Regions from separate parts of the Arthrobacter sp. 92 genome, predicted to be linked through region 2. Evidence: riboswitches for the same ligand, from Rfam matches in the RefSeq annotation. Region 2 holds a riboswitch; each other region holds the start of a gene.
The links. Region 2 has a riboswitch for thiamine pyrophosphate ahead of thiO (glycine oxidase ThiO). Riboswitches for the same ligand answer to the same signal wherever they lie in the genome.
Positions count from the first base shown of each region.

Region 1: it holds a riboswitch for thiamine pyrophosphate, as region 2 does, so the genes downstream of both, ACP4XC_RS21625 (ECF transporter S component) here and thiO (glycine oxidase ThiO) in region 2, are expected to answer to the same signal.
Region 3: it holds a riboswitch for thiamine pyrophosphate, as region 2 does, so the genes downstream of both, thiC (phosphomethylpyrimidine synthase ThiC) here and thiO (glycine oxidase ThiO) in region 2, are expected to answer to the same signal.
Region 4: it holds a riboswitch for thiamine pyrophosphate, as region 2 does, so the genes downstream of both, ACP4XC_RS15100 (bifunctional hydroxymethylpyrimidine kinase/phosphomethylpyrimidine kinase) here and thiO (glycine oxidase ThiO) in region 2, are expected to answer to the same signal.

Region 1 covers NZ_CP189863.1:4,634,352-4,640,105, reverse strand. The annotation lists gene ACP4XC_RS21650 (Na+/H+ antiporter subunit D) at 1-764, shown strand, start outside; gene ACP4XC_RS21645 (Na+/H+ antiporter subunit E) at 761-1,306, shown strand; gene ACP4XC_RS21640 (monovalent cation/H+ antiporter complex subunit F) at 1,306-1,581, shown strand; gene mnhG (monovalent cation/H(+) antiporter subunit G) at 1,571-1,963, shown strand; gene ACP4XC_RS21630 (DUF4235 domain-containing protein) at 1,973-2,236, opposite strand; TPP riboswitch at 2,500-2,643, shown strand; gene ACP4XC_RS21625 (ECF transporter S component) at 2,715-3,347, shown strand; gene ACP4XC_RS21620 (ABC transporter ATP-binding protein) at 3,347-4,978, shown strand; gene ACP4XC_RS21615 (energy-coupling factor transporter transmembrane component T family protein) at 4,975-5,754, shown strand, end outside.
Region 2 covers NZ_CP189863.1:3,686,206-3,691,959, forward strand. The annotation lists gene ACP4XC_RS17065 (thiazole synthase) at 1-34, opposite strand, end outside; gene thiS (sulfur carrier protein ThiS) at 40-276, opposite strand; gene thiO (glycine oxidase ThiO) at 273-1,688, opposite strand; TPP riboswitch at 1,681-1,802, opposite strand; gene thiE (thiamine phosphate synthase) at 1,829-2,515, shown strand; gene ACP4XC_RS17085 (ferritin-like fold-containing protein) at 2,581-3,255, opposite strand; gene ACP4XC_RS17090 (RNB domain-containing ribonuclease) at 3,297-4,778, shown strand; gene ACP4XC_RS17095 (DEAD/DEAH box helicase) at 5,069-5,754, shown strand, end outside.
Region 3 covers NZ_CP189863.1:3,337,889-3,343,642, reverse strand. The annotation lists gene ffh (signal recognition particle protein) at 1-323, shown strand, start outside; gene ACP4XC_RS15530 (alpha/beta fold hydrolase) at 395-1,129, shown strand; gene thiC (phosphomethylpyrimidine synthase ThiC) at 1,098-2,960, opposite strand; TPP riboswitch at 2,955-3,062, opposite strand; gene ACP4XC_RS15520 (amidohydrolase family protein) at 3,151-4,245, shown strand; gene ACP4XC_RS15515 (hypothetical protein) at 4,538-4,975, shown strand; gene rpsP (30S ribosomal protein S16) at 5,160-5,582, shown strand; gene ACP4XC_RS15505 (RNA-binding protein) at 5,584-5,754, shown strand, end outside.
Region 4 covers NZ_CP189863.1:3,254,637-3,260,390, reverse strand. The annotation lists gene ACP4XC_RS15105 (Rne/Rng family ribonuclease) at 1-2,747, shown strand, start outside; TPP riboswitch at 2,911-3,008, shown strand; gene ACP4XC_RS15100 (bifunctional hydroxymethylpyrimidine kinase/phosphomethylpyrimidine kinase) at 2,991-4,568, shown strand; gene rplU (50S ribosomal protein L21) at 4,923-5,231, shown strand; gene rpmA (50S ribosomal protein L27) at 5,293-5,556, shown strand; gene obgE (GTPase ObgE) at 5,673-5,754, shown strand, end outside.

The DNA.
Region 1 (5,754 bases), 950 kb from region 2:
TGGTGGCGGCTCTGCTGACCATGGTGGTGGGTATTTTGGGTGCCTTGGCGCAGAGCGATATCAAACGTCTGCTGTCCTTCACCCTGGTGAGCCACATCGGGTACATGGTGTTCGGCCTGGCCATGTCCTCCGTGGCCGGGCTGGGCGCCGCGGTGTTCTACGTGGTCCATCACATTACTATCCAGACGAGCCTCTTCCTGGTCACTGGACTAATCGAGCGCCGCGGCGGAAGCTCGTCGATCGACCGCGTGGCCGGCCTGGCCAAACTGTCCCCGATGCTGGCCCTTCTGTTCTTCATCCCCGCCATGAACCTCGCGGGCATCCCACCGCTGTCCGGCTTCCTCGGGAAACTCGGACTGCTGCAGGCCGGCGTCCAGCTGGGGACCCCGTTGGCGTATGCGCTGGTGACCGGAGGCGTCCTCACCAGCCTGCTCACCCTGCTGGCCGTTGCCCGCGTATGGAACCGCGCGTTCTGGCGCAAACCCGAGGATGCCGACCACCCCGACCCGGTCCTGCTGGCCGCGCCGGAGAACTCCGATACCGGAAGCCGGGCCGGGAGGCACAACGTGGTGCTCTTGCCGCGGACCATGGTGGGCTCCACCCTGGGGCTGGTGCTTTTCGGGATCGCCTTGACCGTCTTTGCGGGCCCGCTGTTCAAGGTGGCGGACCAGTCCGCCCAGGACATGCTGAACCGGTCGTCCTACATTCAGGCAGTGCTGGGCGAAGACGCGGCCGTGCCGCCCCTGGCGCAGGGGCAGAAATGAGCCGGCGACGCGTCTCCCTCCGGCAGGAGCTGCCCCTGCTCGTGTGGCTGGTGATCGTCTGGTGCGCGCTCTGGCAGGACTTCAGCCCCGGCAACGCGCTCTTCGGCGCCCTCATTGCGATCGTGGTGGCCAGGCTCTTCTATCTTCCGCCGGTGGAGCTGGGCGGCCGCTTCAGCATCGTGCATGCCGTGCCGTTCGCCCTGCTTTTCCTGACCAAGGTGGTGGCGGCCAGCTTCCAGGTGTTTTACCTGGCGGTGGTCCGCGGACCCAAGGTGAACAACGCCGTCGTTGCCGTTCAGCTCAGAAGCCACTCGGACCTGATGGTAACGGCCACCGGCCACGTGATCTCGCTGATCCCGGGTTCGCTCGTGGTGGAAGTGGACCGCTCCACCTCCACGCTGTACATCCATGGGCTGAACGTGCGGAACGCCGAGGACGTGGTGGCGCTCCGCAAGGAGGTCCGCGACACCGAGGCCGGGCTGATCAGGGTTATGGGCAGCAAGGAAGAACTTCTGGCACTGAAGGAGGAAGCAGGCGCGTGATGCAGCTTGTCCTGGCCATAACGGCCGTAATCCTGTCCCTGGCTGCGGCCGGTGCAATTGTGCGGATCGCCATCGGACCATCGCTGCTGGACCGCGTCCTCGCCTCCGATGTCCTGCTGGCCATCATCGGCGCGGCGCTCTGCATCGACATGGCGGTGAACAGGCACCTGAACAACCTGATGCTGCTGGTGGCGCTGTCCATCATCGGCTTCATCGGCTCGGTGACGGTTGCGCGGTTCGTTGCGGACAGGCGGGACCACCCCAATGAATCCTGAGGCAGTGAGCATGGACTGGCTGATTGATGCGGTTTCGGCCGTCTTTATGGTGGGCGGCGCGGTGCTGTCCCTGGGCGCGGCCATCGGGCTGCTGCGCTTCCCGGACCTCATGAGCCGGATGCACGCGGCCACCAAACCGCAGGTGCTGGGGTTGTTCCTGCTGCTGGCCGCGGTGGGCCTTCAACTGCGGTCCTGGTGGGTATGGCCCGTGCTTCTGCTGGCGTGGATCTTCCAGCTGCTCACCGTACCCGTGTCCGCTCACATGGTGGGCCGCGCGGGCTACCGCACCAAGCACCTGCACAAGGAACTGCTCACCACCGATGAGCTGGAGGCCGTGGTGCAGCGGGCAGCAGATAAGCAGGGCCTCGAGGATGAGGCCTGACCCTGCGGGTTAGACGATGTCCTGGGTCTTGGCGAAGCGGGTGATGGCCCGCTGGGTGCCGCGGTTGGCGAGCACCTGGATGACCGCGCTGACCGATGCCGAGATCAGGGCGAACGTCAGGGCGGAGCGGAGCGTGGTGGGAACATCGTCCTTGCCGCCCTTCGGGGGCTTCTTGCCGGTGCTCTTTTCCCAGATGGTGTCCACGAGCTTTGTGCCGGCGAAGCCTGCCAGGAGGCTGACTCCGGTGCCAAGCAGCTTGATGAAGATGTTCATACAGGAACTCCTTGTGAGGGGAACAGGGCTTTCCCTAGCCTAACGGCATCCGTGAGAGGATTCCCGCCAACGCCTCGACCACCAGTTGGCGCCTGGAGCGGGACCAAGGGCTCTGGCAGCACCTGGCTCGGCCACGTCGTTTGATGCCATGGCTGCAGCAGCATCCGAACCGAAGCCCAGGAAAACCGCCGCCGGATTGTGACTGCCGGCCCGGGAATCACAGGTCATTCAGGTGTAAACTGAGCACCGCCCATAAGGGCGATTTGATACGACAGGGGAGCGCCGCCGTCGGGCATCACTGGAGCAATCCAAGGAAACCGTGGATGGGCGCTGAGAGTGCGGACAGCCGCAGACCCTCGAACCTGATCCGGCTAGTACCGGCGCAAGGGAGTCGAGTTCTCAGAGTGTCCGGTAGCAGGCGGCAACGCCGCGACAAAGCCGGGGAACACTCTCCCCTCCTGTACTTCAGGAGGAAGACATGACTGACATTTCTGCAAAGCAGACGCTGACCGGCAGCAAATACAACTGGCGGGTGGTGGACATTGTGGTGGCCGCCCTCGCCGCCGTGGCCGGCGGCGTCATTTTCTGGGCCTGGGACCAGGGCGCCAACGTGATCTCCACGCCTGTCAACGCGCTTTACCCGCCGCTGACAGGGCTCTACGCCGGCGGCTGGATGATTCCGGCCATCCTGGGCATGCTCATTGTCCGTAAGCCCGGCGCCGCGCTGTTCTGCGAAACCGTGGCCGCCACGGGCGAGCTGATCATGGGCTCGCAGTACGGCACCACGGTGCTGATCTCCGGCGTTCTGCAGGGCCTGGGCGCCGAACTGGTGTTCGCGGCGTTCATTTACAAGCGGTTCAACCTGCCGGTTTCCCTGCTGGCTGGCGCAGGCGCCGGCCTCTTCTGCGGCCTCAACGACTCCTTCATGCCCTGGGGCTGGAATATTGCCTACGAAGCCGGTGACAAGCTCGCCTACATCGTGTTCTGCGCCATCTCCGGCGCCGTTATTGCCGGTGCCGTCTCATGGGTTGCCACCCGTGGCCTCGCCAGGACCGGCGTGCTGAGCTCCTTCGCTTCCCGCAAGGCAGCAACGGAGCCCGTCTTCTCCTGATGAGCTCCCACGACGCCGGTGTCCGCCCGGCAGCAGTCGCGGCACGCGGTTGGGGCTGGCGCCACGCCGGCCGGCCCCGTCCTGCTGTCCGCGCCCTTGACCTGGACATCCGTCCGGGCGAACGGGTGCTGCTGCTGGGCCCCTCGGGGGCGGGCAAGTCCACGCTCCTGCACGCCCTGGCTGGGGTCCTCGGGGACAGTGCCGCCGGCTCCCACGGGGCGGCCGGCGGGGACCCGGAGGATGCGGACGAAACCGGCAGCCTCCTGATCGATGGGGCGCCCCCTCGCGCCCAGCGCGGCCGCGCCGGGCTAATGCAGCAGGATCCCGAAACCCAGGTGGTGCTCTCACGCCTGGGCGACGACGTGGCCTTCGGCGCGGAAAACCTCTCCGTGCCCCGCGAGGAAATCTGGAAGCGCGTGCATGAAGCACTCGACGACGTCGGGCTTGCCCACCTTTCGCTGGACCACCCGACGTCGGCCCTTTCGGGCGGCCAGAAGCAGCGCCTGGCGCTCGCGGGAATCCTGGCGATGCGCCCCGGACTGATCCTGCTCGACGAGCCCACCGCCAATCTCGACCCCGTCGGTGTCCTGGAGGTCCGTGACGCCGTGGGCCGCTGCCTGGACAAGGCCGGGGCCACACTGGTGGTGGTGGAACACCGGGTGGGCGTGTGGAAGGACCTCGTGGACCGGATCGTGGTCCTGCAGCCGGGATCCTCCACGGACCCCGCGGTGCTGATCGACGGCAGTCCCGACCAGGTGCTGGAACAGGCCAGGGATATGCTCACCGCCGCCGGAGTCTGGGTGCCCGGGTACGTGCCGGCCACCCGTGGCCGCTCAGGCGCGGACGCCGGCGGTCAGGGGTCCGGCACCCAGCGGTCCGGCACCGGCGGGGAGCCCGACGCCGGTGCGCTGCTGCTTGCAACGGAGCAGTTGGCCGTCTCCCGGGAAAGGCCCCGCCGCCGCGGTTTCACCACAGTCCCGCCCTCGCCGGTCCAGTCCGGCATAGCAGCCCAGGTCCGCGCCGGCCACGCGCTGACCATCACCGGGCCGAACGGTTCGGGAAAATCCACGTTCGCACTGACCCTCGCCGGACTGCTTGAGCCGGTGGCGGGCAAGGTGTCCGCCACGGTGGATCTCAGCACGGGTGCGGGCATCGATCCCTACAAGTGGCGGGCCGAACAGCTGATCTCGCGGATCGGCACGGTGTTCCAGGAGCCCGAACACCAGTTCGTCACCGGCAGGGTCCTGGACGAGCTGATGTTCGGACCCCGGCACCTGGGCCACGGCGAGGAGCGCGTGGACGAACTGCTGGAGCGGCTCCGGCTGGCCTCCCTGGTGGACGCCAACCCCTACACACTTTCCGGCGGCGAGAAACGCCGGCTTTCGGTGGCCACGGTCCTCGCGGCGCACCCGCAGGTGCTGGTCCTGGACGAACCCACCTTCGGCCAGGACGCCAACACCTGGGCGGAACTGGCATCCTTCCTCTCGGAGCTCCTGGACGGCGGCACCGCCGTGGTTTCCGTCACCCACGACCAGGAGTTCACCGCCGTGCTCGGCGGCACCGAGCTGAAACTGGGCTCCCCGGAGCGCGGCGCACCCGAGCTCACGAATCCGGGGGTGAGTCCGCTGTGAGGGAGGCCCTGACCCTGCGGGGCAACAGCGCCCTCCTCACGCGCGCCAACCCGCTGGCCAAGTTCGCCGCCGTCGTGCTGATCACCCTGGTGCTGGCGCTGTCGATCGACTGGGTGTCGGCGTCGGTGGCGCTCGCCGGTGAACTGCTGCTTTTTCCGCTGGCCGGGCTGACCGTGCAGTTGCTGTGGCAGCGCGGTTGGCCTTTGATCCTCGCCGCGGCCTTGGGTGGCTGGAGCACCGCCATCCTGGCGCCGGACAGGGGAAGAATACTGCTCGACGTCGGCATTTGGTCCATCAGCTCCGGTTCCCTTGAGCTTGGGGTGGGATTCCTCCTCCGCGGCCTGGCGATCGCCTTGCCCGCCGTCCTGCTCATGAGTTGTACGGACCCCACAGACCTGGCCGATGCGCTCGCCCAGAAGGCGAAACTGCCGCACCGCTTTGTCTTGGGAACGCTCGCCGCCATGCGGCTGGTGGGACTCATGGCTGAGGAATGGCAAACCATCGGCATGGCCCGCCGCGCCCGCGGAGTGGGTTCGCGCGGCAACCCGTTCCAGCGGATCCGCGCCACCCTCGGGCAGAGCTTCGGGCTGATGGTCCAGGCGATCCGGCGCGCTTCCCGGCTCGCCGTCACCATGGAGGCGAGAGGTTTTGGAGGTGCCCGGCGCACCTGGGCGCGGGAGTCAACGTACAGCCGCCTCGACCTCTGGGTGGTGCTTGGCGGACTGGCGATTGCATCCGCCGCCTACAGTGCCGCCGCCGGGGCGGGCACCTGGAAT
Region 2 (5,754 bases):
CGCGCATGGCTCCGGCAGCCGTGGTTCCTGTCATGGTGCTCAACCTCCCTGTACTGCTGTAACGAGCTCGACGTCGTCGCCCTCGTCGAGCATGGTGACGAACCACTGGCTGCGGGGCACCACCTCTGAATTACGGGCCACAGCCACCCCAAGCTTCCTGCCGTCGGCTGCTTGTCCGTCGGCCGCAAGGTTCCGGCCGGTGACCTGGCTGATGAGGGTGGTGACCGATGCGCCGTCGTCCACGGTGTGAACCGATCCGTTGAGTTTGATGTTCATGCTGTTTCCTTGTTCGGGTCAAGTGTGGCGCTGCCTGCGGATACTGCGGCCGGGTGTTTCGACCCGGTTCCCGCGCGGAAGCGCCCGGGATGGAAATTCGCCCACCGGGGATCCCCCGTGCCGTCCATCAGTTGCCGGCAGATCGCGGCCGCCACGGGGGTCAGCAGGACTCCGTGGCGGAAAAAGCCGGTGGCAATGATGAGTCCCGGAATGTCGGTGCCGCGGGCGTCTGGGACGCGGCCCAGCAGCGGCGCATTGTCCGGCGTGCCGGGACGGGCCCGTGCCGTGGATTCCAGAAGTTCCAGTTCCGCGACGGCGGGAACCAGCACCTGGGCGTCGCGGAGAAGTTGGTAGACGCCTCCCGCGGAGACCGTGGCGTGCGACGCCCCGGCCCGCCCCGCACCGGTCCGCGCGGACCCGGCTGGCTGGTCTTCCCGCTGGGTTGCTCCGATGACCACCGTGCCATCCAGCCGGGGAACGATGTAGACGGGAATTCCGTGGACCATGCCGCGCACGGTGGAGGTCAGCAGCGGCTGCAGGTGCTCCGGGACACGGAGACGGAGGATGTCGCCGTAAACAGGCCGCAGCGGCAGGTTGAGCCCCTCGGGCAACCCGTCGAGTGAGCCCGCCTCAAGACCGTTGGCCACGATGGTTTCGGTGGCGTGCACGGCGCCTCCGCCGGCAAGGCGGACGCCGCTGACGCGGCCGTCATCCCAGAGAAGTCCAACGGCCCTGTCCCGGACGGCGTAGCCGTCGGCAGCGCCGGAAACCCGGGACGTTTGCGCGTGCTCCGCCAGGGCCCCGGCGATCCGGGCCAGGAGCTTCCGGGGATCCACCTGGTGGTCGGCGGGGATGTCGAAGGCGCAGGAGATGCCCGGGCTCAGCAACGGTTCCCGGGATCTGGCCTCGCGGATGGTCAGTGGTTCAACCGTGAGGCCGTGCTCCTGCTGGACCGCGCGGAGGTCGGCGAGGGTGCGGCGGTCCGCGGCGTCGGCACCCACCGCCAGGGTCGACGTCGTCCGGTATCCGGTCTCCGCCGCCTGCTGGTCCGGAGATCCGGCGGCCGGCGGCGAGGCGAGGCTGGCTGCGAACGCCGGCCACAGCCTGGATGACTCAAGCATGAGACCCAGGAGGTCTTCCTCCTGGTAGTGGAGTTCGCTCACAGGTGCCAGCATGCCGGCGGCCGCCCAGCTGGCTCCCGTTCCCGGCGCATGGTCGATCACCACAACGGACCGTCCCGAACGCCTGGCTTCCCAAGCGATTCCGTGGCCGATGATGCCGCCACCGATCACCGCCACGTCCGCATGCAGCGGTCCGGAACCAGGCGCCGCGGAATCAGGCGCCGCGGAATCAGGGCTTGCGGATTCAGGGGTTCCCTGCCCAGGAGCTGTGCGGCTGGTTTGGGGGTTCATACACATCCTTCCCTACGCCGGTACTAACCGGATCAGGTCAAGCGGTCGGCTCTGACGCCCTCTCAGCCCTGCAGCAAATTGTGACAGCTGCGGCGGGCTCCCGCGGTACCTCCCCAGTTTAGAGGAACTAGGCTGGTTCCATGACCGAGCAAGCCGTCCACACCACCGCCCGCCTCTACCTCTGCACTGATGCCCGCAGCGACCGGGGAGACTTCGCAGACTTCGTCGACGCCGCATTCGCCGGCGGCGTGGACATCATCCAGCTCCGCGATAAGAACCTCGAAGCCGCCGAAGAGCTCGAGCTGCTGGAGGTGCTGCAGTCCGCATCCCAGCGCCACGGCCGGTTGTGGGCCGTCAACGACCGTGCGGACATCGCATCCTTGTCCGGGGCTCCGGTGTTCCACATCGGGCAGAAGGACATCCCCCTCAGCTCGGCCCGCAAAATGCTGGGCAAGAACACGGTGATCGGCCTGTCCACGCATTCCGCCGAGCAAGTGGACGCCGCCATTCTGGCGTCCCCGGGCAGGAAGGGGCTGGACTACTTCTGCGTCGGCCCGGTCTGGGCCACCCCCACGAAGCCCGGGCGCGCCGCCGTCGGGCTGGATCTGGTGAAGTACGCCGCGGAGGCAATCCGGCGCTCGGATGTGGGAACTGTGGAAGGCGTGCTCCCCTGGTTTGCCATCGGCGGGATCGACCTGACCAATGTCGAGCAGGTGGTTGCGGCCGGCGCCGAACGCATTGTGGTTGTCCGTGCCATCACCGACGCCGACGATCCGGCCGAGGCGGCCCGCTTGCTGCTGCAGGCGCTGGACGCCGCGGGGTCCTGATCCGGCGGCGGTGTCCGTTGCGTCCGCCGCGCAGCTAGGGCGTCCCGCAGGTGCCAGACGCGGCTCTAACCGGTCAACCCCAGTTGCGTCATGCGCCTGGCGTGCTTCTCGGCCAGCCCAGCCATGACGCCGCCCACCAGGATTTTCGCTCCCGCCGCATCCGCGCCGCCGATCAGGGCGCTGAGGAACGCGTGCTCGGAACCAACCCGTTGTGCCTGGGTCAGCGCTTCGCCGAGCAGCCGGCGGCCCCACAGTGCCAGCCGCGAGGCGAGGCGCGGATCGTCGGCCAAGGCACGTCTGAGCCTCTCGCGGAGCACATCCGTCGTCTCGTCCGAAGCCTGGATGCGCTCGATGACGGCGCGGGCGCCGGCATCCACGTAACGGGAAATCTCACGGTAGAAATCAGCGGACACCGTGTCAATCACGTACGCCTTCATCAAAGATTCGTACCAGTCCCCCGGCCGTGTGCGTTCGTGAAAATGATCAACGGACGTTTGGAAGGGGAGCATGGCGTCTTCGGCATCGATACCCATCTCAGCCAGCTTGGCGCTCACCAGTTCGTAGTGTTGAAACTCGGTGACGGCCATCCGGCCCAGGACCGCCCGGTCGTGCAGGGTGGGCGAATACCTGGCATCGGCCGCGAACCGTTCGAAGGCCGAAAGCTCCCCATAAGCCATCACGCCAAGGAGATCTGCCACGAATCTGTCGGAAGGAGCAGTGTCAGCCCGGGATGTGCTCATCCTTCAAGACTAATGGCGAAAATGGAGCTAATCTGACTTTCGTGTCACACCATCGCCTGTCCCCCAGCGTCCACGAAGAGACCAACCGGCTGGCCGAAGCCCTGAAGGCATTGCGCACCGAGCTGGAGCTACCGGGCCCCTTCCCCGCAGACGTCCTCCAGGATGCCCTGGCAGCCATTGCCGAACACAAGATGCCCGACTTGGATCTGACGGACATCGACTTCGTTACCATCGACCCGGCGTCGTCCACGGACCTGGACCAGGCCCTTTTCATCGAACGGGCCGGCGAAGGCTACAAGGTGTACTACGCCATCGCCGACGTCCCGTCCTTCGTGGCCCCCGGAAGCGCCCTCGACGCCGAAACCCGCCGCCGCGGCCAGACATTTTATGCTCCGGACGGACGCATTCCGCTGCACCCGGAAGTCATTAGTGAACAAGCAGGAAGCCTGCTTGCCGGGCAGCTTTGCTCCGCGTTTGTTTGGGAGTTCGACCTCGACGCCGGCGCCGACGTTTCGGCGGTGCTCGTGCGGCGGGCGCGGATCCGCAGCCGGGCGAAGCTGAGTTATCACGGGGTCCAGGCCGAACTCGACGCCGGGGCTGCCCCGCCGGTCCTCCAGCTGTTGAAGGAAGTGGGACTCAAGCGTGTGGAACTGGAACGGCTGCGCGGAGGCGCCAGCCTGAATATGCCGGATCAGGAAATTGAACAGCTGCCCGACGGCGGCTACCGGATCAATGCCGCCCCGTCCCTTCCGGTGGAAGACTGGAACGCCCAGATCTCACTGATGACCGGGATGGCCGCCGCGGACCTCATGCTCCAGGGCAAGGTCGGCATTCTGCGCACCATGCCGGCCCCCGACGAGCGTTCTCTCCTGCACTTCAAACGGCAGACCAACGCGTTGGGAAGGCCTTGGGACGGAGAAGCCACGTACGGCGAATACCTCCGCTCTCTGGATCCCACGGACCCCCGGCAGCTGGCCATCATGCACTCGGCCGGCATGCTTTTTCGTGGCGCCGGGTACACACACTTCGACGGCGCCGTGCCCGAGGACGCCAAGCAATCGGCAATCGGCGCGGCCTATGCCCACACCACGGCTCCGCTGCGGCGGCTCATTGACCGCTTTGTACTGGTCATCTGCGAAGCGCTGAGCAATGGCACCGCTGTGCCGGACTGGGCACGGGAGGCGCTCCCCTCGCTGCCGGAGATCATGGCTGCCTCGGACCAACTGGCAGCCCGGATGGAACGTTTGGCCTTGGACACAGTGGAGGCCGCGCTCCTGATCAACCACATCGGCCAGGAATTCGATGCGGTGGTGATTTCCGGCTCCAAGCCGGCCAAGCCGAACGGGAACGGCACCAACGGCAACGGCGGAAACGGAAACGGACCCTCCGGAATCATCCAGATCGCCCGGCCGGCAGTGACCGCCCGGTGCCCGGGCGAACTGGAGTCAGGCACCACAGTGCGCGTCCGGCTGATCTCCTCCGACATCGCCACGCGGGAGATCCGGCTGGAGCTCATCGGCTGATTTCCGCCGCACCGGCAACGCCGTCGTCAGGGAAAGTTGCCATGTACAGCTAGACTGAAGGTGTAGAAATGGATGCCCGGTCGTTGATTCACATGATTTTCGAATTCAACAAGCCCGCCCCTACGCGATCTTGAGATACACCCGCTGGTCACCAGTGCCAGCATTTAGATAGCCCGCGATCGGCTTCCACTGGATTTGCTTGCGCGCCTGAGCGTGCTCCGAAACGGCCACTGCGGCCGGCCCCGTTGAGCAGGCAGCGCCAATGCCCAAATGAATAAGGAAACTCCCCTGTGAGTGAATTGCATACGCACCAGCTTCTGACCGACGAAACCGGTCTGGAATCGATCGAGCCCGAAGAAACCATCATCTCGGACGAGAAGCCGCACGAGATCGCGGAAAAGTCCTTCGCCGACTTCAACGTCCGCGCCGACATCGTGGAGTCCCTCGCCTCCGCAGGAATCACACACCCGTTCCCCATCCAGGCCATGACGCTGCCGGTTGCCCTTGCCGGCCACGACATCATCGGACAGGCCAAGACGGGCACCGGCAAGACCCTGGGCTTCGGCATCCCGGCGCTGCAGCGCGTCGTGGGCCGGGATGACGCCGGCTTCGAAAAACTGGCCGTTCCGGGCGCTCCGCAGGCCCTAGTCATCGTGCCGACCCGTGAGCTGGCCGTCCAGGTCGCTAAAGACCTGGAGAACGCCGCCACGAAGCGCAACGCCCGCATTGCCACCATCTACGGCGGCCGCGCCTACGAGCCGCAGGTTGACGCGCTGCAAAAGGGCGTCGAAATCGTTGTCGGAACCCCGGGCCGCCTCATCGACCTCTTCAAGCAGAAGCACCTGAGCCTGAAGAACGTCAAGATGGTCATCCTTGATGAGGCCGACGAAATGCTGGACCTCGGCTTCCTCCCTGACGTCGAGACCCTCATCGCCGGCACCCCGGCGGTCCGCCAGACCCTGCTGTTCTCAGCCAC
Region 3 (5,754 bases), 350 kb from region 2:
GACTGCTGGAGCGATTTGCGCAGGCCCAGAAGATGATGAAGAAGATGGCGGCCGGCGGCGGCATGCCCGGCATGCCCGGTATGCCGGGCATGGGGGGCGGGGGCGGGGCGCGCAAGAGCGCAAAGAGCGCTCCCAAGAAAAAAGCCCGTTCCGGGAACCCGGCCAAGGCCGCCCAGGAACTGCGTGAGGCCGAGTCGCGGCGGGCCAATGCCGCCAAGGCGCTGCCCACGGGCGCGGCGTTCGGTCAGCAGGACGCCGACTTCGATCCGTCCCAGCTGAACCTCCCCAAGGGCTTTGACAAGTTCCTCGGCGGCAGCAAGTAGCGTCTGGCTGCGAAGCAGGGACTCCGATGACGGGCGGCCGTAATGTCCGGCGATTGCCATAAGGTTGGGGCATGTTTAAGCAGCGCGTAGTGTTCGTTCACGGTGCCGGGAGCTTCGGCTCCGCCGCGTGGCCAAAGCAGCACGGCATGGCCCTGGCCTACGACGCCCTGTTCCTGCGCCGCCATGGCTTCGATGCCTCGGCCGAACCCTTGGAGTCGGACTTCCAGGCCGATGCCCGGATCGTGCTCGGGGCCCTGGCGGATGATGGCCGTGGTGCTGCCGGCGGCCACGTGGTGGCGCACTCGCATGGCGCCATCGCCGCCATGATGGCAGCCGTGGAGCGCCCTGACCTCGTCCACTCGTTGACACTGGTTGAGCCGGCGTGCCTGTCGCTGACCGCAGAGCTCCCCGCCACGGCGGCGCACCGGGCTCTGATGCAGCCCCTGTTCGATGTGCGCCACCAACTCGGCGACGATGACTTCGAGCGTGAGTTTGTCCGGCGCGCATTCTCCGCACACGCCCAGGACCCCGGCACGGCGGAGTCACGGGACTCGGCTCGGCGGCTCCGGCTGCAGGCGCCCCCGTGGGACGCGCCGCTGGAGATCGTCCCTGGCGTGCCGACGCTTGTGCTCACCGGCGGCTGGGAGCCCCTGTATGAGGAAATTGCCGGCTACCTCCGTGAGACCGGCGCCCTGCACCGCGTTGCCGCGGGCGGACACCGGCCTCAGGACTCAGTGGAGGGGGACCGGATCATCCGGTCCTTCATCGCCGATGTCAGCCGGCGTCAGCACCAGCAGGCGTCCTGACGGACGCGTCACCCTTTGCCGGCGGCTGCAGCTCCGGCAGGTAGACCTTGCCGCCCGAGGCGAGAAACTCGTCGCTCTTCTCCCTCATGCCTGCGGCCATCTCGGCCAGGGCAGCCTGGGCTTCGGCTGAGCCATACTCGTCGCGGATGTCCTGGCTGATGCGCATGGAGCAGAACTTCGGGCCGCACATGGAGCAGAAGTGTGCGGTCTTGGCAGGCTCGGCGGGAAGCGTCTCGTCGTGGAAAGCCTCGGCCGTGACCGGGTCCAGGGACAAGGCGAACTGGTCGCGCCAGCGGAACTCGAACCGCGCCTTCGACAAGGCGTCGTCCCGCTCGTGAGCTCCCGGGTGGCCCTTGGCGAGGTCGGCGGCGTGGGCTGCGATCTTGTAGGTGATCACGCCGGTCTTGACGTCGTCCTTGTTCGGCAGTCCCAGGTGTTCCTTGGGCGTCACATAGCAAAGCATTGCGGTGCCGTAGCGCGCGATTTCGGTGGCGCCGATGGCCGAGGTGATGTGGTCATACCCCGGTGCGATGTCGGTCACCAGCGGCCCAAGCGTGTAGAACGGCGCGCCCTTGCAGAGTTCCTGCTGGCGTTCGACGTTTTCGCGGACCAGGTGGAACGGCACGTGCCCGGGGCCTTCCACCATCACCTGCACGTCAAACTCCCAGGCGCGCTGCGTCAGTTCGGCCAAAGTGTCCAGTTCGGCGAACTGGGCCGCGTCATTGGCATCTGCTGTGGAACCCGGGCGCAGCCCGTCCCCGAGCGAAAATGCGACGTCGTACTTGGCGAAGATTTCGCAGAGCTCATCGAAGTGGGTGTAGAGGAAGTTCTCCTGGTGGTGCGCAAGGCACCAGCCGGCCATGATGGAACCGCCGCGCGACACGATGCCGGTCACGCGGCTCGCGGTCAGCGGCACGTACCTCAGCAGGACCCCGGCGTGGATGGTCATGTAGTCCACGCCCTGCTCGCACTGTTCGATCACGGTGTCGCGGAAGATCTCCCACGTCAGCTCGTTGGCCTGACCGTTTACCTTCTCCAGCGCCTGGTAGATCGGGACAGTGCCGATCGGCACGGGGGAGTTCCGGATGATCCATTCACGGGTGGTGTGGATGTCATCGCCGGTGGACAGGTCCATTACGGTGTCCGCACCCCACTGGGTGGCCCACTGCAGCTTGTCCACTTCCTCGGCAATGGAACTGGTGACCGCTGAGTTGCCGATGTTGGCGTTGATCTTCACCAGGAAGGCCTTGCCGATGATCATCGGCTCGGATTCCGGGTGGTTGATGTTGTTGGGGATGATTGCCCGGCCTGCAGCGACTTCGCTGCGCACCAGCTCCACATCGCAGTTTTCGCGCAGGGCCACAAAACGCATCTCGGGCGTGACGACGCCCTGACGCGCGTAGTGCATCTGGGTGACGGTCCTGCCCTCGACGGCGCGGCGTGGCACAGGCTGCCCGCCCTTCCACTCGGCGGAGGCGGCCCCGCGGCGCACGGCGGACTTACCGTCGTCGAGCAGGTTCCGTTCCCGCCCGCTGTACGGCTCGGTGTCTCCACGGGACTCAATCCACTGGGTGCGGAACGGCTCAAGCCCCACCACGGGGTCGCTGCCCGGACCGGCGGTCCGGTACACCTGGAATGGAGGATTCGTGCTGCCGTCCGGTGACTTCTCCAACGCGATGGTGGTCACCGGGACACGGATGCCGTTTTCCTCGTCGCCGATGAAGGCCAGCGAGTGGGATTTCAGCGACTGGGTCTCAGGCTGATCGGAACCGACCCCGTCCTGGGCGGACCCATTTTGGGCAGGGAACAACTGTGTTTCTTGCGTATTCAAGGAATACTCACTTCCTTCGCCGGCATTACCCGGACAGGTTCAACGGTCGCAGGCTGCATCAGCCCGATCTCAGCCCCTGCAGGGGCACCCGTGTGGTCGTAGACGAAGCTACCACAACCCCCTTGGGAGGTGCCCGTCCGTGACGGGGCTGTCGGGCGCCGGGACGCGCGGGAGGTTTAAGCTTTAGCTCATGGCGGGAATCATCGAGTTCAGCGGAACCATCCTCACGTCGGCGTCCACCGAACGGCGCGGGCTGTGGTCGGTGGACGGCACACTGACCTTCACCAGGCCGGCCGCGACGCCGGAGCTGGTGCTGGACGGATGGGTTATCCCCGGCCTGGTGGACGCCCACTGCCACATTGGCCTGGGACCGGGCGGTTTGGTCTCCGACGCTGTGGCGGAGGCGCAGGCTCTGGCGGACCGCTCGGCCGGCACCCTGCTGGTCCGTGACGCCGGAGCAGTGAACGACACCCGGTGGCTCCAGCGCCGGCCGGGCATGCCCCGGATCATTCGGGCCGGGCGGCACATTGCCAGAACCCGCCGCTACCTGCGGGGACTCGCGGTGGAGGTGGAGCCGGGCGAACTGGTGGAGGCCGTGCGAAAACAGGCCCGGGCCGGCGACGGCTGGGTGAAGCTCGTGGGGGACTGGATCGACCGCGGCGCCGGCGATCTCGCCGCCTCCTTCCCGGCCTCGGCGGTGAAGGATGCCGTCCAGGCCGCGCATGACGAGGGTGCCAGGGTAACGGCTCACTGCTTCGCCGAAACCACCCTGGACGACATGCTGGACGCCGGCATTGACTGCATCGAACACGGCACGGGCCTGCTCCCGCGGCACATCCCCAGGTTCGTGGAACAGCGCGTCCCGATCGTTCCCACCCTGATCAACATTGCAACCTTCCCGGAGATCGCAGCCCGGGCGGAGAGCAAATTCCCGCGCTACGCCGCACACATGCGGGACCTCTGGTTGGGCAGGGCCGAGCGGATCCTGGAAGCATTCGAGGCCGGAGTGGCGATCTACGCCGGAACCGACGCAGGCAGCGTGATCCGGCACGGCCGCATCGTGGACGAACTCCAGGCTCTGCACGCCGCCGGGCTCCCGGCCGCAGCAGCCCTGGATGCGGGATCCTGGGGCGCGCGCACGTGGCTCGGCGCGGCAGGCATTTCAGAGGGCGCCAGTGCCGACGTCATCGTCTGCGCCGAAGATCCCCGGGGCTCGCTCAGCACCCTAAGGCAACCGAAGCAGATCGTCCTGCGCGGCGAGTCCTTGCCGGCAGGAATGAATTGAAGCTTCACCTAATTTTGCCCCGACCGCGCAGTGGGCCCGCAGTCCCTGACCGAGGAAGCCGTGACGTTGCAGCCTGAGTCGGCCGCCAGCGTCGGGCACGTCCATCTCCAGGTGGGGCGACGTCACGCGGGCGCGCAACTCTGCGGTCCGCGGGCCCGTGGCCAAACCGGATCCGGGCCCCGCCGCAACACCCTTGGTCCCGTCGTCTGGGCTAGGCTGATGCGGAAGGGCTCGGGCGGCCCGCGGCCGCCCGAAAGGCCCGAAACCACAGACGGAATGAGGAACGATCTCCATGGGGTTCACCGAAATCTTTGTTGCGACCCACGACGAGGCGCTCAAACGCGCAGCCGTTCTTGATGGCGGGGGTCCGGCGGCGCCCGGCGCCGTGCGGATTCCGGACATCAGCGATTTTGAGATTGAACAGCTCGGCGATCTGGCAGGGGCAGCGGTGCATGCAGCAGGCGCCGACTACGAACTGGCCATGGTGGATGTGGCCAGTGATTCACTCCTGGGCGTCCCGGCGGCCATGGTGCGGGCTCTCGCGGAACTGCTCAGCTACGAGTCCGAGGGGGAGGGCGATGTCCTTGAGGAAGTGGCTGCCAGCTGGGCTGCCGAGGAGGACATGCCCTTCGGTGTGGAGGAGGCCCGGGGTTACGTGCGGCAGCTGGCCCAGATGGCGGGCGGAATCGATCCCAACAGCCGAACCGGCCTTTATGTCTGGTCAGCCTGAACGCCTGCGCGTGTGTCAAGTCGAAATCCCGCCGCCAATCTGGCACAATGAACAGGTACTCGATCTGCGTGGCCCCTCTCTCCGCGTCCGGATCCTGTCCTTTTAGAACCCCCTAGTACGGCCCGCCCCACGGGTGCAGAACGCCGGGCTCGACCCCGTTTCAGAAACAGGAGTGACCACAAAAGTGGCCGTAAAGATTCGCCTTAAGCGCTTCGGTAAGATGCGCGCACCGTACTACCGCATCGTCGTCATGGACGCACGCTCCAAGCGTGATGGCCGTGCCATCGAAGAGATCGGCAAGTACCACCCGACCGAAGAGCCCTCCTACATCGAGGTCGACACGGAACGTGCACAGTACTGGCTCGGCGTCGGCGCACAGCCGTCCGAGCAGGTTGCCGCGATCCTGAAGATCACCGGTGACTGGCAGAAGTTCAAGGGTCTCCCCGGCCAGGAGGGCACCCTGAAGACCAAGGCGCCCAAGGCTGCCTTCGTTACCCCCGAAAAGGGTTCTGTGATCATCCCGGAAGCCATCACCAAGAAGGCCAAGAAGGACGAAGCAGCCGAGGCCCCCGCCGAAGCCGCAGCAGAGACCACCGAGGCTGAGTAAATTGCTGGCAGAAGCGCTCGAACACCTTGTCCGCGGGATTGTTGACAGCCCCGAGGACGTTAAGGTCAGCTCGAAGAACAACCGCCGCGGGGACACCCTCGAGGTTCGCGTTCATCAGGACGACCTCGGACGGGTGATCGGCCGCCAGGGCCGGACAGCACGTGCCTTGCGC
Region 4 (5,754 bases), 430 kb from region 2:
GGCCGGCCGAGGCACCTGCTGCTGCAGCGCCGTCGCTCTTCCTTGAACCCGGCGCGGTCACCTCCATGATTTTCCAGGCCCCGGACCTGAGCACTGTGGTCCGCCCCGCCGCACCGGCGGCAGTGGAGGCAGCCGACGAAGAGGACACCGAGGAGGAGGGCGAGCTCGACGACGCCGGCAGCCGCCGTCGCCGCCGGAGCCGGGGACGCCGGGGTCGCAGCCGCGTCACCGAGCGCGAGCCCGGGGGCGAGGCCGCCGAAGGCGAGCCCGTCGAGGAAGAAACTGACGAAGAAGCCGCTACCACTGTGGAGGACGGCGTGACGTCGCGCCGTCGTCGCCGTCGTCGCCGTGGCGAACAGGACCTGGAGCTGACCGGCGGCGGGGACAACGATCCCCCCAACACGGTGACCAGGGTCCGGGCGCCGCGCGCCCTCACCGAGGCCCCGGTCAACAACCGCGTCACGTCCGTCAAGGGTTCCACCAGGCTTGAGGCGAAGAAGCAGCGCCGCCGCGAATCCCGCGACACCGGCCGCCGCCGCACTGTCATCACCGAGGCCGAGTTCCTGGCGCGGCGCGAGTCTGTGGACCGCCAGATGATCGTCCGCCAGCGCGATGACAGAATCCAGATCGGTGTCCTGGAGGACGGTGTCCTGGCCGAGCACTTCGTGTCCAAGACCCAGCAGGACTCCCTGATCGGCAACGTGTACCTGGGCAAGGTCCAGAACGTGCTGCCGTCGATGGAAGCGGCCTTCGTGGACATCGGACGCGGCCGCAACGCCGTGCTCTACGCCGGTGAAGTCAACTGGGAAGCCGTCCACCTCGAGGGCAAGCAGCGCCGGATCGAAAACGCGCTGAAGTCCGGCGACTCCGTCCTGGTCCAGGTCAGCAAGGACCCGGTGGGCCATAAGGGTGCCCGCCTCACGAGCCAGATCTCCCTTCCCGGCCGCTACCTCGTGTACGTGCCGGGCGGGTCCATGACCGGCATTTCCCGCAAGCTGCCCGACGTCGAACGGAACCGCCTGAAGCGGATCCTCAAGGACCGCCTGCCGGAAGACGCCGGCGTTATCGTCCGCACAGCAGCCGAAGGTGCCTCCGAGGAAGAGCTGACGCACGACATCAACCGCCTGCGCGCACAGTGGGAAGGGATCGAAAACCAGGCCACCTCCACCAAGATCCTCGCCCCTGAACTGCTCTACGGCGAACCCGACCTCACCATCAAGGTGGTCCGGGATGTCTTCAACGAGGACTTCTCCAAGCTGATCGTCTCCGGCGAGGAGGCCTGGGACACGATCGAGGCCTATGTCACCTACGTTGCCCCGGACCTCGTCGGCCGGCTCGAAAAGTGGACCAAGGACCAGGACATTTTCGCAGCCTGGCGCATCGACGAGCAGATCCACAAGGCGCTGGACCGCAAGGTCTTCCTGCCCTCCGGCGGTTCCCTCGTGATCGACCGCACCGAGGCCATGACCGTGGTGGACGTCAACACCGGCAAGTTCACCGGCTCGGGCGGCAACCTCGAGGAAACCGTCACCAAGAACAACCTCGAAGCGGCCGAGGAAGTCGTCCGGCAGCTGCGCCTGCGCGACATTGGCGGCATCATCGTGATCGACTTCATCGACATGGTGCTCGAATCCAACCGCGACCTCGTGCTGCGCCGCATGGTGGAGTGCCTCGGACGCGACCGGACCAAACACCAGGTGGCCGAGGTGACCTCGCTGGGCCTCGTGCAGATGACGCGTAAGCGGATGGGCACGGGTCTGCTGGAAGTCTTCGGTGAGCAGTGTGAAGTGTGCGCCGGCCGCGGGATCGTCACCCATGACGAGCCTGTGGAGCACCGTCGCGCCAACACGGTGGCGGCCGAGCACCATGTTCAGCGGACGGAAACGCAGCAACAGCCGGCCGCCCGCACGGAGCGCAAGAGCCGCCGCCGCGGCAAGGGCGGCCAGCCCGGGCTTGAGGCTGTTCCGTTGCCGCAGGCACAGGACCACCATGAGCTCACGGATGCCGAGCGCCACGCGAAGGCGGAAGCCACCCGCGCTGCATTGGCAAACATCGCTGCCGCGGCGCACGCAGCGCACCTGCACGACGCCGACGCCGCCCGTGCAGCGTCAGCGGCTGTTGCCGAGGTTGTCAGCGAAGGGGCGGCCGCCCCTTCGACAGCCGGACGTCCGGCGCCCATCCAGGCAGCTCCGGTCCAGCCCGCGCCGTCGAAGACCGCACCCTCCCGGGCTCCCGGGTCCGACGACGCCGCGGCCGGCCGTCCCGCGGCGGTCTTGACATTCGGCGGCGAAAAAGTCGCGTTGCCGTTCGTTGAGCATGCCGGCGAAGCGCAGGCCCCGGCCCCCGCATTGTCCCTGGACCGGCTCGCTGAAGCATTCGCCCACCTCGGCGCGCCCGCTGAACCGATAGCTCCGTCCGCGGAGCGGCTGGCCCCCGCAGCCGAGGCGCCGGTTGCCCAGGCCCCCGCGGCCCGGGCCGCTGCCACGCCCGTCGACGAGGGCGACTACTCCGATCACACGGCAGTGCAGGGCAGGACCCGGCGGCCCCGCCGCCACCGGAGCGCCAGCCGCGCCCAGGGCGCAGCCAACGAGACGTCCGTGGAACATCACGAGACGGCTCCGGCAGCCCCCGCACGGCACTCCCACGAGGCAAAGGCTCCCGAACCGGCAAAGAGGGATGCGGCAGCCAAGGCCCCGGCCAGCGAGCCGATCATCCTGGGCGTAGGCGTTCCCGCGTCAGAACTCTAGGAAGGCGGAGCCCTTAGAAGGCAGAGCTCCAGCAAGTCGGAGCTCCAGCAAGTCCACGGCTTGACGGACCTGGACTCCCACGAGCGCGTGCGGCCCGGGACCGGTGAATTTCACCGGTCCCGGGCCGCACCCGCGCTGTCCCCGCGTCCACGCGATAAGCTGGGTAACTGACACGGGGTGCCGCGCACAGGGCCGGCTGAGATTCACACCCGTTGAACCTGTCCGGCTAGCACCGGCGAAGGGATGTCTCCTTTGTCCTCATCGTTCCTGCCGCTCCACGGCTCCCCAGACGCCCCCGCGTCCGCTCCGGCCGCCCCTGCAACACCGCCCCGGGAGCTCCGGTCCATTCCCCGGGTGCTGGCCATCGCCGGCTCGGACCCCTCTGGCGGCGCGGGAATCCAGGCCGACCTGAAGAGCATCGCCGCCAACGGTGGCTACGGCATGGCCGCCATCACTGCCCTGACTGCCCAGAACACCCAGGGTGTCCGGGCGGTCCACGTCCCGCCGGCTGAGTTCCTGACCGCGCAGCTGGAGGCTATCAGCGAGGACATCAGCGTGGATGCCGTCAAGATCGGAATGCTTGGCGACTCCTCGGTGATTGCCGCCGTCCGCAGCTGGCTCGAAAAGTCCCGGCCCGGCGTCGTGGTCCTTGACCCGGTGATGGTCGCCACCAGCGGCGACCGGCTCCTGCAGGAGGCCGCGGAAGCGGAACTGCGGGATCTTCTGCCGCTGGCCGACCTGGTGACCCCCAACCTCGCCGAACTCGCCATGCTCCTCAACGAGCCGCAGGCCCGGGACTGGGAAACCGCCCTGGACCAGGGCAAACGGCTGGCGAGCCAGACCGGCACCACCGTGCTGGTCAAGGGAGGCCATCTCGACGTCGATGATTGCCCGGATGCCCTGGTGAACACCGGGGGACTGCTCAGCCAGGATGTGGTGGTGGTGGGCGGCGAGCGTGTCAACACGCGCAACAGCCATGGCACCGGATGCTCCCTGTCCTCCGCCATGGCCACCGCTCAAGCGCGGCTGGGCGACTGGGAGGCCGCCCTGCGTGAGGTCAAGCCGTGGCTGCAGGGCGCGCTGCGCGAATCAGGGCTCCTGGAGGTGGGATCCGGCAACGGCCCCGTCCACCACTTCCACCACCTGAAGTCCAGCGAGGTTGCCTGGGGCGAAGGGCAGTTCGCCGGGGCCCTGCGCGCTGAAGCCCAGGCGGATCTGGATGCCATCTACCGCCTGGAGTTCATCAAGGGACTTGCCGAGGGGACTCTGTCTGAGCAGCACTTCGGCTATTACCTCGCGCAGGACGCCCTCTACCTCAACGGGTACTCCCGGGTTCTGGCACGCGCGGCGGCCATTGCGCCCAGCGAGGCGGAGCAGCTGTTCTGGGCCCGGTCCGCGCAGCAGTGCCTGGAGGTCGAATCCGAGCTGCACCGCAGCTGGCTCAGCACCCGCTCCGTGACCGTCGAGCTGGGGCCCGTCACGAAGTCCTATGTGGACCACCTTCTCGCCGCCTCGGTGTCGGGCAGCTATGGGGTGCTGGTTGCTGCAGCGCTGCCGTGCTTCTGGCTCTACGCCGAAGTCGGCGCCGCTTTGCACGGGGAGTTTCTGGCCGCGGGCGCCCCGGCCGGGCACCCCTACGCGGACTGGCTCCGGACCTATGCGGATGAGGCATTCGCCGCCGCGACCCAGCAGGCGATCCTGTTCACCGATGCAGCCGCCCGGTCGGCATCGGAGGCGGAGCGCCAAGCCATGACCGTGGCGTTCAGGCAGTCGTGCCGGTACGAGGTGGATTTCTTCGACGCGCCGCGCCTTCACGCCTGACGCCAACAAGGCGGTAAGCCGGTAGGATAGTTGGGCACGGTTCCGGAAACCGTAAGGGCAACACGCGATCAGCATCCAGTGGCGCCTATCACGTAACATCATCCGGAACCAGCCTCATTTGCGGCCGAAGGCAAAATTAGCGTATTCTAGATCTTCGGTGCTTACGCCAACACTTGGGTTATGACCTCAAGGACGCTCCGCTTGGAATACGAGCCGGATTTGTCCAGGGGATAGCTCATGGGTTCCCAAGGGAATCCACCGGCGTTGAGGCACAGCGTGAGCCAAGCCAAAGAATTTGGACCCAGGTTCCGCACGCAAATCTAGTAATAAACGTCGAGAGAAGTGAGTTCCCCAGTGGTGTACGCGATTGTCCGCGCAGGCGGCCGCCAAGAGAAGGTTTCCGTTGGAGACTTCGTTACCCTGAACCGCGTCGCCGGTGGAGCCGGCAGCACCATTGAGCTGCCCGCCCTGTTGCTGGTCGACGGCGAGAAGGTCACGTCCGCAGCTGCGGATCTGGCTAAGGTAACGGTTACGGCTGAGATCCTCCAGGACCTTCGTGGTCCGAAGATCGTCATCCAGAAGTTCAAGAACAAGACCGGTTACAAGAAGCGCCAGGGTCACCGTCAGGAATTGACCAAGGTCAAGATCACCGGTATCAAGTAACCACCCGTTACTGTTCAGGTTTTCAACAGATTCCCCAGAATTTTTAAGGCAGGCATTTCAAATGGCACATAAAAAAGGCGCGAGCTCCACTCGCAACGGCCGTGACTCCAACGCCCAGTACCTCGGCGTCAAGCGCTTCGGCGGCCAGGTAGTTTCCGCAGGCGAGATCATCGTCCGCCAGCGCGGCACCCACTTCCACCCGGGCGCCGGCGTTGGCCGCGGCGGCGACGACACCCTGTTCGCTCTGACCCCCGGCGCCGTCGAGTTCGGCACCCGCCGTGGTCGTCGAGTCGTGAACATTGTGGCTGCTGCAGCTGCAGAGTAACAGCAATTCTTGAAGCGGTGGGGCGGGCCATTTGGTCCGCTCCACTGTTCTTTTAACCGCATTACAATCATCTTGGCGTCTTCGCACGTCCAGGAAAAAGCACTGAGGAGATCCACGTGGCTAGCTTTGTAGACCGGGTAGTACTGCACGTATCCGGCGGTACCGGCGGCCACGGCTGTGTCTCCGTCCACCGGGAGA